DNA from 3 places in the Marinobacter sp. EVN1 genome. Region 1 is predicted to be linked to each of the others. Evidence: predicted binding sites of a transcription regulator. Region 1 holds the regulator's gene; each other region holds the start of a gene.
The links. The regulator LexA, encoded in region 1, represses DNA repair genes until DNA is damaged. The targets are predictions, from matches to a motif close to CTGTNTNNNNANACAG.
Positions count from the first base shown of each region.

Region 2: the regulator LexA is predicted to act here: its motif matches at 2,257-2,272, upstream of recA (recombinase RecA).
Region 3: the regulator LexA is predicted to act here: its motif matches at 2,479-2,494, upstream of recN (DNA repair protein RecN).

Region 1 is NZ_AXCB01000070.1:137,909-142,059, forward strand. Features, by position in the region: gene Q674_RS37860 (SIMPL domain-containing protein) at 1-266, opposite strand, end outside; gene Q674_RS37865 (gamma-glutamyl-gamma-aminobutyrate hydrolase family protein) at 278-1,015, opposite strand; gene Q674_RS37870 (amidoligase family protein) at 1,008-2,009, opposite strand; gene lexA (transcriptional repressor LexA) at 2,176-2,787, shown strand; gene Q674_RS37875 (cell division inhibitor SulA) at 2,827-3,321, shown strand; gene Q674_RS37880 (hypothetical protein) at 3,329-3,589, opposite strand; gene Q674_RS37885 (DUF6586 family protein) at 3,647-4,129, opposite strand.
Region 2 is NZ_AXCB01000034.1:57,729-61,879, forward strand. Features, by position in the region: gene Q674_RS34205 (Lon protease family protein) at 1-12, opposite strand, end outside; gene Q674_RS34210 (PilZ domain-containing protein) at 251-628, shown strand; gene Q674_RS34215 (flavodoxin family protein) at 629-1,090, opposite strand; gene recA (recombinase RecA) at 1,123-2,166, opposite strand; gene Q674_RS34225 (nicotinamide-nucleotide amidohydrolase family protein) at 2,324-2,824, opposite strand; gene Q674_RS34230 (FAD-dependent oxidoreductase) at 2,862-3,962, opposite strand; gene Q674_RS34235 (TIGR04283 family arsenosugar biosynthesis glycosyltransferase) at 4,036-4,151, shown strand, end outside.
Region 3 is NZ_AXCB01000045.1:424,262-428,412, reverse strand. Features, by position in the region: gene dnaK (molecular chaperone DnaK) at 1-1,576, opposite strand, end outside; gene grpE (nucleotide exchange factor GrpE) at 1,670-2,278, opposite strand; gene recN (DNA repair protein RecN) at 2,539-4,151, shown strand, end outside.

The sequences.
Region 1 (4,151 bases):
ACGCTGAGATCGGCATCAGAATAGTCGTCCAGCTCATTACGATAGGCCGCAATGGCCTGGCGCCACTCGTCCATGGTGTCGGACACCTGTTCAGAGGCCTTTGCGGCATCCGGGTGCTCGGCCGTGACCGAGAACTGTAGTCTGGCGCTGTCTGGTTCGTAACGAACAATACCTTCGCCACTCAGGCTCACTTCTCCGGCACTGGCTGCCGCGGGTATTACGGTGACGGCGGCGGCGAGCGCAAGTGGCAGTCGACGTTTGATCATGGTCATTCTCCTTATGAGTGGAACTCCTGGCCTTCCCGGTTATCCAGTCGTTCCAGTTTCCGGGCCCGGGCAGCGTGCACAAAGTGGCTGAAGATGCGACGGTGCCCGGTGTGGTAAAGCAGGTATTCGGGGTGCCATTGCACTCCCATCAACCATTGTCGGCCGGTGTTTTCGATGGCCTGCACAAACAGGTCGTTGTCCACGGCCGTCACTCTGAGATTCTGTCCAAGGCGCTTGATGGCCTGGCTGTGAATGCGGTTGGCGCCAATCACGTGGCTGTACATCAGGCCTCCCAGACGGCTGTCCCGGACCAGGCGAACCGTTTGGAGGGGTAATAACAAAGGTCGATGTCGGGTATGTACCCGCAACGGGGTAACGTTCTGGCACAGGGACCCGCCGTGAAAGACGTTGATAAACTGTGCACCGCGGCAGATACCCAGCACCGGAATGTTAATCGCCTCCGCCTGGCGGAGAAGCTCGGTGTCGGTAGCATCCCGTTTCAGGTCATACCTGGCCGTCACCTGGGGTTGTTGACCATAGCGGCCCGGATGCACGTGGGTGCCGCCCGAGAGTACCAGCCCGTCCAGTAGTTCGACGTTGGTACGGTCGCCCGGGCGGATGTAGTGTGTTCTGGCGCCATGCAGGCGCAGGCCCAGGCTGATCAGCCGATGGGCCATACTTCGCCGGGCCGGGCCACTGATGCCGATGGTGAGGCCGGGGATGTCCGTTTCGCTTTCCCAGTCAGACATAACCGTGCTGATGCAGCCATTCATCGGTGGTCTCACGCCAGGAGCGGGTGAGATTGCGGAAGCTGAACTTCCGGGAGTCGTGGAATTCGCCCCGCAGGGCATCAAGATCCTGACGGTTGTTGGCAAGCTGCTCCAGCACTACCCAATCGTTCCAGACTGTGGAGAAGTGCCAATTGGGATTGTCGATATCACAATCCGGCAGCCGGTAGTGCAGAGTAGGACGACTTTTGATCCTGGGGTCCTGAACGTATTCGGACAACAGCGATTCGTTCAGATGAGCGAACAGTGGCAGAAGATCCAATGCCTTGTTCCGGGTAGGGTTGTAGTGCAGATAGTCCCTCATCAGTGTGTCCAGGTCAGGACGGTAATCGTCCGCCATCAGCTTGTCTGTGTAGCGGCTGCTCCAGGGCTCGATGTAGGTGGTGAACTTCCGGCTGATATCCAGCTGATGCCGGGACTTGAGCCAGTCATACAGCAGTGCGAACGCCTGCAGGTAACGTACCAGGGTCTCTGGTTCAAGATCGGGCAGTTCCGGGTTAAGTTGAAGCCCGAACGCAAAATAGATGGCCTCCCGGCTGCCTTCAGCACCCAGGTCTCGCAGTTCGTCTACCAGATTTTCGATCATGCCCAGAGCCGACATTGCGAGCGGTGGCCCCACAATCTCTAACGGCACAATCTTCTCGGCGGCAAAATCAATGACGTCCATGGCGTGGTTGCCGAGTTCCCGAATGGATTCCGGGAGCCGCTCGTCGGCAAGATCCAGGTCTTTGATAGGATCAGAGTCCAGCTCAATGGTGAATGCTCCGGCGTCCGTATCCAGTCGGGTGACATAACGGGATGTCAGCTCCGGCTCGCCCCCAAGCAATCGGGCGGCATGCTGGACCAGGGCCTCGTAGGTCAGGCCGGACAGTTCAATCTCAACCCCGACTTTTCGTTCCTGGCCGTCCCGGTTTGTCGTTTGTTCCGGCATCTTGCAGCGGTCGTGTGCGGTCATGGTTGTGTGTGGCTTCCCTGTGTCTGGTTTGCGTCACCATAACATACAGGCTGTTGGTCGCCCGTTACAGGAAGGAAACGAAACGTAGAGGGCTTTACACTGGATAAAACACTGTATATAGTCAGTTCACTGTATAAAAAAACAGGATCGAAATTCCGGAGCCCGACTGATGAAACTGACCGCAAGACAATCCCAGGTGCTGGACATTATCCGACGTTACGTGGATGAAACCGGCTACCCGCCCACCAGGGCTGAAATTGCCGCAGAGCTGGGATTCCGTTCCGCCAACGCGGCGGAAGAACATCTGAGGGCTCTGGCAAGGAAGGGCGCCATAGAGATGGTCCCGGGGGCCAGCCGGGGCATTCGCTTGCCGGAGGCCGAAGAGGATCTGGGCCTCCCTGTCATCGGGCAGGTTGCCGCCGGCAGCCCGATTCTGGCGCAGGAACATATTGAAGATCACTGCACGCTGCAGCCGGGCTTCTTCTCTCCTTCAGCAGATTACCTTTTGCGGGTACGGGGGATGAGCATGAAAGACATCGGGATTCTGGATGGTGACTTACTGGCGGTGCACAGTACCCAGGATGTCCATAACGGTCAGATTGTTGTCGCTCGTGTCGGAGAGGAGGTCACCGTCAAGCGTTTCCGCAGGGAAGGCAACAAGGTCTGGCTGATTGCAGAGAATGAGGAGTTTGCTCCGATTGAAGTCGATCTCGCGGAGCAGGAATTGTTTATTGAAGGTCTCGGCGTAGGCGTTATCCGCCGCTCCGATCTTCACTGAATACCGTATTCGGCAGCGCATGGCGCAGGTAGGTGAGTAATGGAACAGTTGAGCTTCACTCAGAACATGGCATTTCAGCCGGCAGCTGTTGTTGCGGCTGGCGCGGTTTCCTCTGGCCAAAGGGCACCGGCGGCCAGGGCAGCAGCGTCCGGTTCGGAGCGACGTTCAGCGTCTGGCTTCGGTGGCAATGTTACCGAGATTATTCTTCCGGAGGAGCAGGTGGAGAATTTCCAGTTGCTGCTGCCAATGCTCACACAACTCAACCAGGAGAAACGTTGGCTGGCGTGGATTGATCCTCCCCAGTCCCTGGTGGCCAAGTGGCAGAAAATGCACGGCATTGTGGCCAGTGAGATTCTTGTGTTGCGGTCAACGGCAGAATTCCCGGCACAAGAGTTGGCTGAGCGAGCGCTGGGCGCAGGCACCTGCCATGCCGTTGTGCTCTGGACTCACAAGCTGGGCCGTGCAGCGCTGGAAACCTTGCAAAAGGCATCTGCCAAGGGTAATAGCCACGGTGTGGTGTTGCGCCAGAGATAACGGGTGCTCAATGCAAGGTGTAGTGGGGCTGATTGTCGGCGAACTCGCCTTCGTCCTCTTCCCAGTCAATGTCGTGGCTGATGTTGCCAGCGGCCTCGATGCCAGCGGCAATCATCGCCTTGGCGACGTTCATGTCCCGGTCTTCCAGCATTTCTCTGGCCTCGTCAGAGAATGAGATGCGCACAAGTGGAGCTGCGTCGTCATCAATCCGGCGAAGCGCGTAGTCGCCGTCGGCGAGTTGTACAATTTCAAAAAACGAAGGTGACATTCATTCAACCTATATCTGCTGTCAGCGTATGTTAATGGATTGGCTCCGGCAGGCGGATTACCACTCGCTGTGTTGCTCGTCTATCTCTCTGGTCAATACGGTCATGGCAGCCAGTATCTTGTTCAGAGCCTGAATGGACCGATCTGGCCCCTGATCCGCCGAAACCGCAATGATGTTTTCTTCCGTCACGGTTTTCCGTGTCTTGGGCGGTTCTCCAGCGGCAGCCTCCAACTGATTCAGCTGTTGCCACCAGCTGCCTGGTGTTTCAGCCAGTTCCTTCAACATCCCGCCTTCCGCAATCGCATAGGGAAACAGCGCCTCCAGCTCGTCAATGGAGGCCGGTCTGTCGACCTTGTTCTGGTGACATCGGGCAATCATTACCAGCAGGAGTCCGCGAGCCCGCAGCAACAACTCAATGGCACCTTGCAGTTGGGCTTCTCGTTCTGGCGCAGTCGCCGCTTCGTCTTGTTCAACCCGGACTAGTAACGTTTTGGCCAGAAACAGCTTTTGCGAAACCAGGGTGTGCCATTGTGATGCCATGAGGAAACCTGCGAACGAAAAA
Region 2 (4,151 bases), on a different contig from region 1:
CAGAGACTTCAAATTGGCTTCCCGTAACGGTCAGTTTTGTCGGATTTCAGGCCCGCCATTGTAGTGCCTGGGGCCGGGTCTGTCGCGTACCTCGTCCGGTTTTATCGAAAGGGGCCAGAGCCGACAGCAAGTGCCAACTTGGTCACAAATCCGGCCGTGGTCATTTTTCATGCAAGCCGTCGATTACTACACTTCATCTCCCGGACGGAATCCGGCCACAACAAGTACAAGACACGTGATGACTGAAAACATGACGAATAATTCCGCAGATCGCCGTATCAAGGATCGTTTTCCGGCGTCCTGCCTGAGGGTTCAACTGCGTGAGCGCGGTTTCTTCGGCCGTGGCAAACAGCCTGTGGCAGTTACCTGCCTGGACATGAACCGCTATGGTATGGCGGTTCTCTGCCCCCGGCCAGTGGATGTAGGTGTGCGACTGTTTCTTGATATCGAGGGCAAGTACATCAGTGAATCCCGGGTCGGCGCCCGGGTTATCGCCTGCCAGCCCTACCAGGCGGGATATCGGGTCAGCCTGCAGTTTGCCTATTGCCTGGATAAAAATGCCTACTCACGAACGATGGACAACGCACTGTCCCGTATTGAAGGCTTCTACAACCGCTACGCCAGTTGATCAGATCAGGCCGGCGTCAAGGCTGGCCGCCACTGTCATACCCAACTCGTAACACTGCTCTTCAAACTCGGGCCGGAATTCACCCCGGCATACCAGTGCATCCTGCACCAGCTTCCAGCGCAGCCCTGTGGTTATGGCCTCAATAGCTCGGCGGGTTCCGGTACCATCATGGCCGGCACGGATATAAAAGGCAAAAGGCAGGCCCTGGGTTTTCTCCAGGCAGGGATAGTAGCTGCGGTCGAAAAAGTCTTTCAGGGCGCCAGACATGTAGCCGAGGTTTTCCGTGGTGCCCAGGATAATGGCGTCGCATGCGAGGATGTCTTCGGGGCCAGCTTCGAGAGGCGCCTTTACCACCACATCTACCGCTTCGATGTCCGGATTACGGGCGCCATTTTCGATGGCGCTCCGTAATCCCAGGGTATTCGGAGACGGGGCATTGGCCACAATCAGCAGTCGCTTCATGTCACGCCTCCTTATCTTTCTCTTTTTAGAATTTACAGCAGTTCGCCATTGGCTTCAGCAGGAGCCTCCGCCGTTTCTTTCTTGACCGGCTTGGGCATCAGCTTGTCACGCACCTTGGCCTCGATTTCATTGGCGATATCCAGGTTCTCTTCCAGGAACTTACAAGCGTTTGCTTTGCCCTGGCCGATCTTGTCGCCGTTATAGGCGTACCAGGCACCGGACTTGTCCACAAAGCCTTCTTTCACGCCCATGTCGAGCACTTCCGCCATGTGGTAGATGCCCTTACCGTACATGATCTGGAATTCTGCCTGCCGGAACGGCGGCGATACCTTGTTCTTGACGACTTTTACGCGGGTTTCGTTGCCCACCACTTCGTCGCCGTCTTTCACCGAACCGATACGGCGAATATCAAGGCGCACAGAGGAGTAGAATTTCAGGGCGTTACCACCGGTGGTAGTCTCGGGGCTACCGAACATAACGCCAATCTTCATACGGATCTGGTTGATGAACACCATCAGGCAATTGGCGTGCTTCACATTACCGGTAAGCTTGCGCAGTGCCTGTGACATCAGGCGAGCCTGAAGACCCACGTGGCTGTCGCCCATTTCGCCTTCAATTTCCGCTTTCGGGGTCAGCGCCGCAACCGAATCGACAATGATCACGTCCACCGCGTTCGAGCGCACGAGCATGTCGGCGATTTCCAGCGCCTGCTCACCGGTATCCGGCTGGGAAACCAGCAGCTCATCAACGTTAACACCCAGCTTTTCCGCATAAACCGGGTCCAGAGCGTGCTCGGCATCCACAAAGGCACAGGTTTTACCCTGTTTTTGCGCTTCCGCGATAACCTGCAAAGTCAGCGTGGTTTTACCGGAGCTCTCCGGGCCGTAAATCTCAACGATCCGACCGTAAGGAAGACCACCAATACCCAGAGCAACATCCAGCCCAAGAGAGCCGGTGGATACGGCAGGAATCGCCTCACGGGGCTGGTCGCCCATCTTCATTACGGCACCTTTACCGAACTGGCGTTCGATCTGGCTCAACGCTGCGCCGAGTGCTTTCTTGCGGTTATCTTCCATTCTTGCAAACCCTCGTTACCAGGGCCGCTCAACCTTGTCGGCCAATGCGGCAGAATCCGGAGAAAACCTGAATAGCCATCCAGTGTTTTCCTGTATATTTGAACAGTATTAAAACATATGGCCAGAAGGAGACCAACCCCCGGAAAGGTGAAAATCCTCACAGGGTTTCGACAAATCCGGTAACTCCTTCTAATACATACAAAACCGACTGCCGGCGCACCTGATCCCGATCGCCATCGAAATGCGCTACCCGGGCTTCGATGTTGCCAGCCCGGCTGCCCCAGGCAAACCAGACCGTACCAACCGGCTTGTCTGCACTACCCCCACCCGGCCCGGCAACACCGCTGATAGCGACGGCAATATCCACGCCTGTGGCACGTATGGCACCTGTCACCATCTGTCGCACCACCGGTTCACTGACCGCCCCGCACTGCTCCAGAGTATCAGCCTGTACGCCAAGGATGGCCTGCTTGGCGGCGTTACTGTAGGTCACCAGACCCGCCATAATATAGGCGGACGACCCCGCCCGGTCAGTCAGCACCTTGGCCACCCAGCCACCGGTGCAGCTTTCAGCGGTGGCGATGGTCATCCCCTTACGCTCAAGCGCCACCGCCAGCGCGTCACCAGCCTTGGCCAATTGTCCGTCGGTCACATTCATATTGTTCTCCCGTTTCCTATAATGCCCGTCGCCAGTCTCAGGCTCCGGGAAAACTGTCAACAAATCCGCGATCAATGCGGTCTTTCCACTTCCAGACCCAGGCCCCCGAAAACGTCAAAGGGCCATAACTACCAATCGCCGTGCAGTCTCCCGCCGCCAACAGGTACAACGAAAACCTTCGCGGATAGAAACGCGCCAACGGTTTACCCGATATCGCAGCAGCAAGATTACGGGCCAGTATCGGCCCGGCACGAACCGCGTGTACCCCGGAACGGTCCAGCCGTTGGTCAACCCGGCTACAGGCATCTCCGGCCACAAACACATTGTGGTGAGACGTACTGCGATGGCTGGCGTCTACCCTGACAAAACCGGCTTCGTCTACGGCCAGGCCGCTGGCTCCCAGAAAGGGCAGAGCCCTGCCACCGGTAGATACCAGAACCGCATCGGCCCGCATTCGTCGCCCGCCGGCCAACCGAACCCCGTCAACCACCGGCTCTCCATACTCCTCAACAATCTCGACACCGCAGCGCATCAGCGCCCGCCGCACCAGGCGGCGAAAGCGGGGACGAAAGCCCGGTACCACACCATTGCTGCCGGCCACCAGAACAACGCCCGTCTGGTCGCAGTCTGCCGACCGCCGGGCCAGGGCCATGGCGATCTCCGCACCTCCAGCGCCCCCACCAAGAACAACAATGCGTGGGCGCGCCCTGGCGTTCAGGGATCGCTCGGTTGCCGGCCAGTTTTCAGCAAAGCGTTCAATGGGCTTAACACCCAGGATCACACTGTCCGATTCGTTCAGCCCGGCACTGTCACTGGCCGAGCCAACATCGACCGAGAGCAAATCGTAGGGCAGCCGTTCACCACTTGCCAACACAACCTCCTGCTCGGCCGCCCGCAGTTCAACCGCCCGATCGAGCACCAGCCTGCCGCCAGCGGCGGTCACCGTGGGCTCGACCAGGACACGGCACTGATCGAAGCGATAGTGCCTGGCCAACCAGCCCGGAATCATCCCGGAGTAGTACTGCCACCGGGACGGTGACACCACCACCAGCTCAGTCTCCGGCAACGGATCGCGCGCGAACTGACGCAACGCCACCATGTGAGCGTGGCCGGCACCCAGCAAAACCAGTCGCTTCATATTCTCATCTCTCGCCTGCCATGCTCACCATCCCGAGCTCTGATATGCTCCTCTCAGGAGGTCACCAAAATCCATGTTGCGACACCCAATACGCGAAGAAGATCCCCGGCTCGCAATCATCGTCCCCGTTCTCAACGAGATTGACGGTATCGAACCACTGCTGAGCCACCTGGAAATCTGGCGTCAGCG
Region 3 (4,151 bases), on a different contig from region 1:
CTTCCTCGGCGTTGGCCTCGGCGTCGCGCACCATCTTCTCGATTTCCTCATCGCTCAAGCCAGAAGAGGCCTTGATCACGATGGACTGCTCTTTACCGGTCGCCTTGTCTTTGGCAGACACGTTCAGGATACCGTTGGCATCAATATCGAAGGTTACTTCGATCTGCGGCACGCCGCGCGGTGCCGGCGGAATGTCGGTCAGATCGAAACGACCCAGAGACTTGTTCTGTGCCGCCTGCTTACGCTCACCCTGAACCACGTGAATGGTCACTGCAGTCTGGTTGTCATCCGCTGTAGAGAAGATCTGCGATTTCTTGGTCGGAATCGTGGTGTTCTTCTCGATCAGCGGAGTGGCCACGCCACCCATGGTTTCGATACCCAGGGTCAGCGGGGTTACGTCCAGCAGCAGCACGTCTTTCACGTCGCCAGACAGTACCGCGCCCTGAATCGCAGCACCCATGGCTACGGCCTCGTCCGGGTTCACGTCTTTACGCGGCTCTTTGCCGAAGAACTCTTTTACTTTCTCTTGCACCAGCGGCATACGGGTCTGACCACCGACCAGAATAACCTCGTCGATTTCACTAGCCTTCATGCCCGCATCCTGAAGAGCCACCTTACAGGGCTCCAGACTGCGCTGAACCAGGTCTTCCACCAGCGACTCCAGCTTGGCACGGGTCAGCTTCACGTTCATGTGCTTGGGACCAGACGCATCTGCAGTGATGTACGGCAGGTTTACGTCGGTCTGCTGGCTGCTGGAGAGCTCGATCTTGGCCTTCTCGGCCGCCTCTTTCAGACGCTGCATGGCCAGAGAGTCGCCGCGAAGATCGATGCCGCTGTCTTTCTTGAACTGGTCGGCCAGATATTCAATCACTTTCAGGTCGAAGTCTTCACCGCCCAGGAAAGTGTCACCATTAGTGGCCAGTACTTCGAACTGGTGCTCGCCGTCTACGTCCGCAATTTCGATGATGGACAGGTCGAAGGTACCACCACCCAGATCGTATACAGCAACTGTGCGGTCACCGCCCTTCTTGTCCAGACCATAGGCCAGGGCAGCCGCGGTCGGCTCGTTGATGATCCGCTTCACTTCCAGACCGGCGATCTTGCCGGCATCCTTGGTGGCCTGGCGCTGGGAGTCGTTGAAGTAAGCCGGCACGGTGATAACCGCTTCGGTCACTTTCTCGCCCAGATAGTCTTCAGCCGTCTTCTTCATCTTCTTGAGGACTTCGGCAGAAACCTGCGGCGGGGCCATCTTCTTGCCTTTCACTTCTACCCAGGCATCACCGTTGTCGGCCTTGACAATCTTGTACGGCACCATTTTGATGTCTTTCTGGACCACGTCGTCTTCAAAGCGACGGCCGATCAGGCGCTTGATGGCGTACAGGGTATTGGCCGGGTTGGTTACGGCCTGGCGCTTGGCGGACTGGCCTACCAGCGTTTCGTTGTCGTCGGTGTAGGCAATGATGGACGGGGTGGTGCGATCACCCTCGGCGTTTTCGATTACCTTTACTTTGTCGCCATCCATGACGGCTACACAAGAGTTGGTGGTTCCTAAGTCGATACCAATAATTTTGCTCATCGAATCACTCCAAATCTTTCTGAATGCTGTTCCGGAGAATGCCTACCCCGGCCTTTGCTGTTTAATCGCTATATTGGCGCTCTGCTCGACTTTTCAAGCCTGCTCGTCGATTTTTGGCGCATCTTCTGCCTTGGCCACTACGACCATGGCCGGACGAACCACCCGGCCATTAAGCAGATAACCTTTCTGCACAACCGCAACCACGCTGTTAGGCTCGGCATCCGGCGCCGGCACCATGGACATGGCTTCGTGCTGCTGCGGATCGAACGGCTCACCCACCGGGTTGAGTTGTTCAACGTTGAATTTCTTCAGGCTGTTCATGAACAGCGTCAGGGTCATTTCCACACCTTCGCGAATGGACCCAACCAGCTCGCCTGCGTTTTCGTGACCCTCGGTGCTTTCGACCGCCTTCTCCAGACTGTCGGCCACAGGCAACAGCTCTTTCACAAACTTCTCGAGCGCAAACTTGTGAGCTTTTTCCACATCAATCTCGGCCCGGCGACGGACATTCTGCATCTCCGCCTGTGCCCGCAAGGCCTGCTCCTGGTACTCCTGCAGTTTCTGCTGCAGCACATCCAGCTCGGAGCCCTGCTCCGGTGACTGCTCGGCATCCTGGTTACCTGCAGCCTGCTCTTTCGCCGCAGCTTCTGCTGCCTCGTTGCGTTCTTCTACCTGTTCGTTGCGCTTTTCGTCAGCACTCATGACAACTCCTGATAACGTTTTCACGGCCACGGAGGCCTGCAGAAATAACCACTCCCGCTTGTGCAGAAAGCAGGAAAGAATCGCTTTGCGAACCGATATGGGGCCCGCTTCCCGGGTTTCAACCGTCACCCACGCAATCTTTGATGTTTTCATCATTTCCTGTTTGCAAACCGGAAAAACCCTGTATATATTCACAGCAACTGTATAAACGAACAGTGGCCAGAGTTATTACTTGCTCAAGAACGAGCGGAGGTTGCGGCATGCTCACACAACTCACGGTATCGAACTACGCCATTGCAGAAAGGGTTGAACTCCAGTTCAACCGCGGTATGACAGCCCTGACTGGGGAAACCGGCGCCGGCAAGTCGATTGTGCTTGATGCCCTTGGCCTGGCCATGGGAGGCCGGGCCGATGCCGGCGCTGTTCGCCATGGCGCCAAGCGTGCCGACATTACCGCCAGCTTCGATATATCCCGCATCCCCGAAGCCCGGTTCTGGCTGGACAGCCATGAGCTGGACGACAAGGACGATTGCATCCTGCGCCGGACCATCAGCAAGGACGGCCGCTCCAAGGCATTCATTAATGGCCAGCCCTGCCCGCTGTCACAATTGAAAGAACTGGGCGGCCTGCTGATGGATATCCACAGTCAGCACCAGCATCAATCCCTGCTGCGTAAGGAAACCCACCGAAAGCTGCTGGACGAGTTCGCCGGCGCGGAAAGCCTGGCCGACGAAACCCGATCTGCATGGAAAGCCTGGCACCAGACGCGTCAGAAACTACAGCAACGCCAGCACAATGCTGATGAGGCCGAGGCCCGTTTACAGCTGCTGCGCTATCAGGTGGAAGAGCTGGACAGGTTGGCGCTGGGCGAGGACGAACAGACAACCCTGGAAGCCGAACAGGCACAGCTCAGCCAGGCCGACGCCGTACTTCACAGCAGCCACCAGGCCGCCCTACTATGCACTGAAGATGAGGTTTCAGCCGCAGATCTGGTGCGCCAGGCACTGCACCAACTGGAGCAACTGCCGGTTGATGTGCCGGCACTGACCGACACCATCCAGATGCTGAACGAAGCACAGATTCAGATTTCAGAAGCCGGCGACAACCTGCGCCGCTTCGTAGACGACTACGAAGCCGACCCGGTCCGACTGAACGAAGTGGAAGAACGGCTCAGCGCCATTTATCAGATGGCGCGCAAACACCGGATCACCCCGGAGGAGTTACCGGAATTGCATCAACGCCTGAGCCAGGAGCTGGCCGAACTGGATGGCGGCGAAGGCAGCCTGGAACAGCTTCAGGCCGAGCTGGAAAACCAGCGGGCAAGGTTCGACGCCCTGGCCACCAAGCTGACAGAAACACGCCATAATGCCGCCATGGAGCTCGACCAGCGAATCGCCCGGGAGTTGGCACAATTGGGCATGCCATCGGTGCAGTTTGTCAGCCACCTGAGCCGGAACAGTGATGACGAGCCCGCGCCTCACGGCATGGAAGAGGTGGAATTCCTGGTGAGTGCCAACCCGGGCCAACCCGCCCGATCGTTGGCCAAGGTGGCTTCCGGCGGTGAACTTTCCCGCATAAGCCTGGCCATTCAGGTGGTTGTGGCACAAACCTCCACCACACCAACTTTGGTGTTCGACGAAGTGGATGTTGGCATCGGTGGCGGTACCGCTGAGGTCGTCGGCCGCCTGCTGAGATCACTGGGCGAGAACGGCCAGGTACTGTGCGTCACGCATCTGCCGCAGGTCGCGGCCCAATGCCACCAGCATTTGTTCGTCAGCAAGTTTACGGAGAAAGACGCGACCTATTCACGCATAGAGCCGCTGGATGATCAGGGTCGGATCAGCGAAGTCGCAAGAATGCTTGGCGGAGTGGA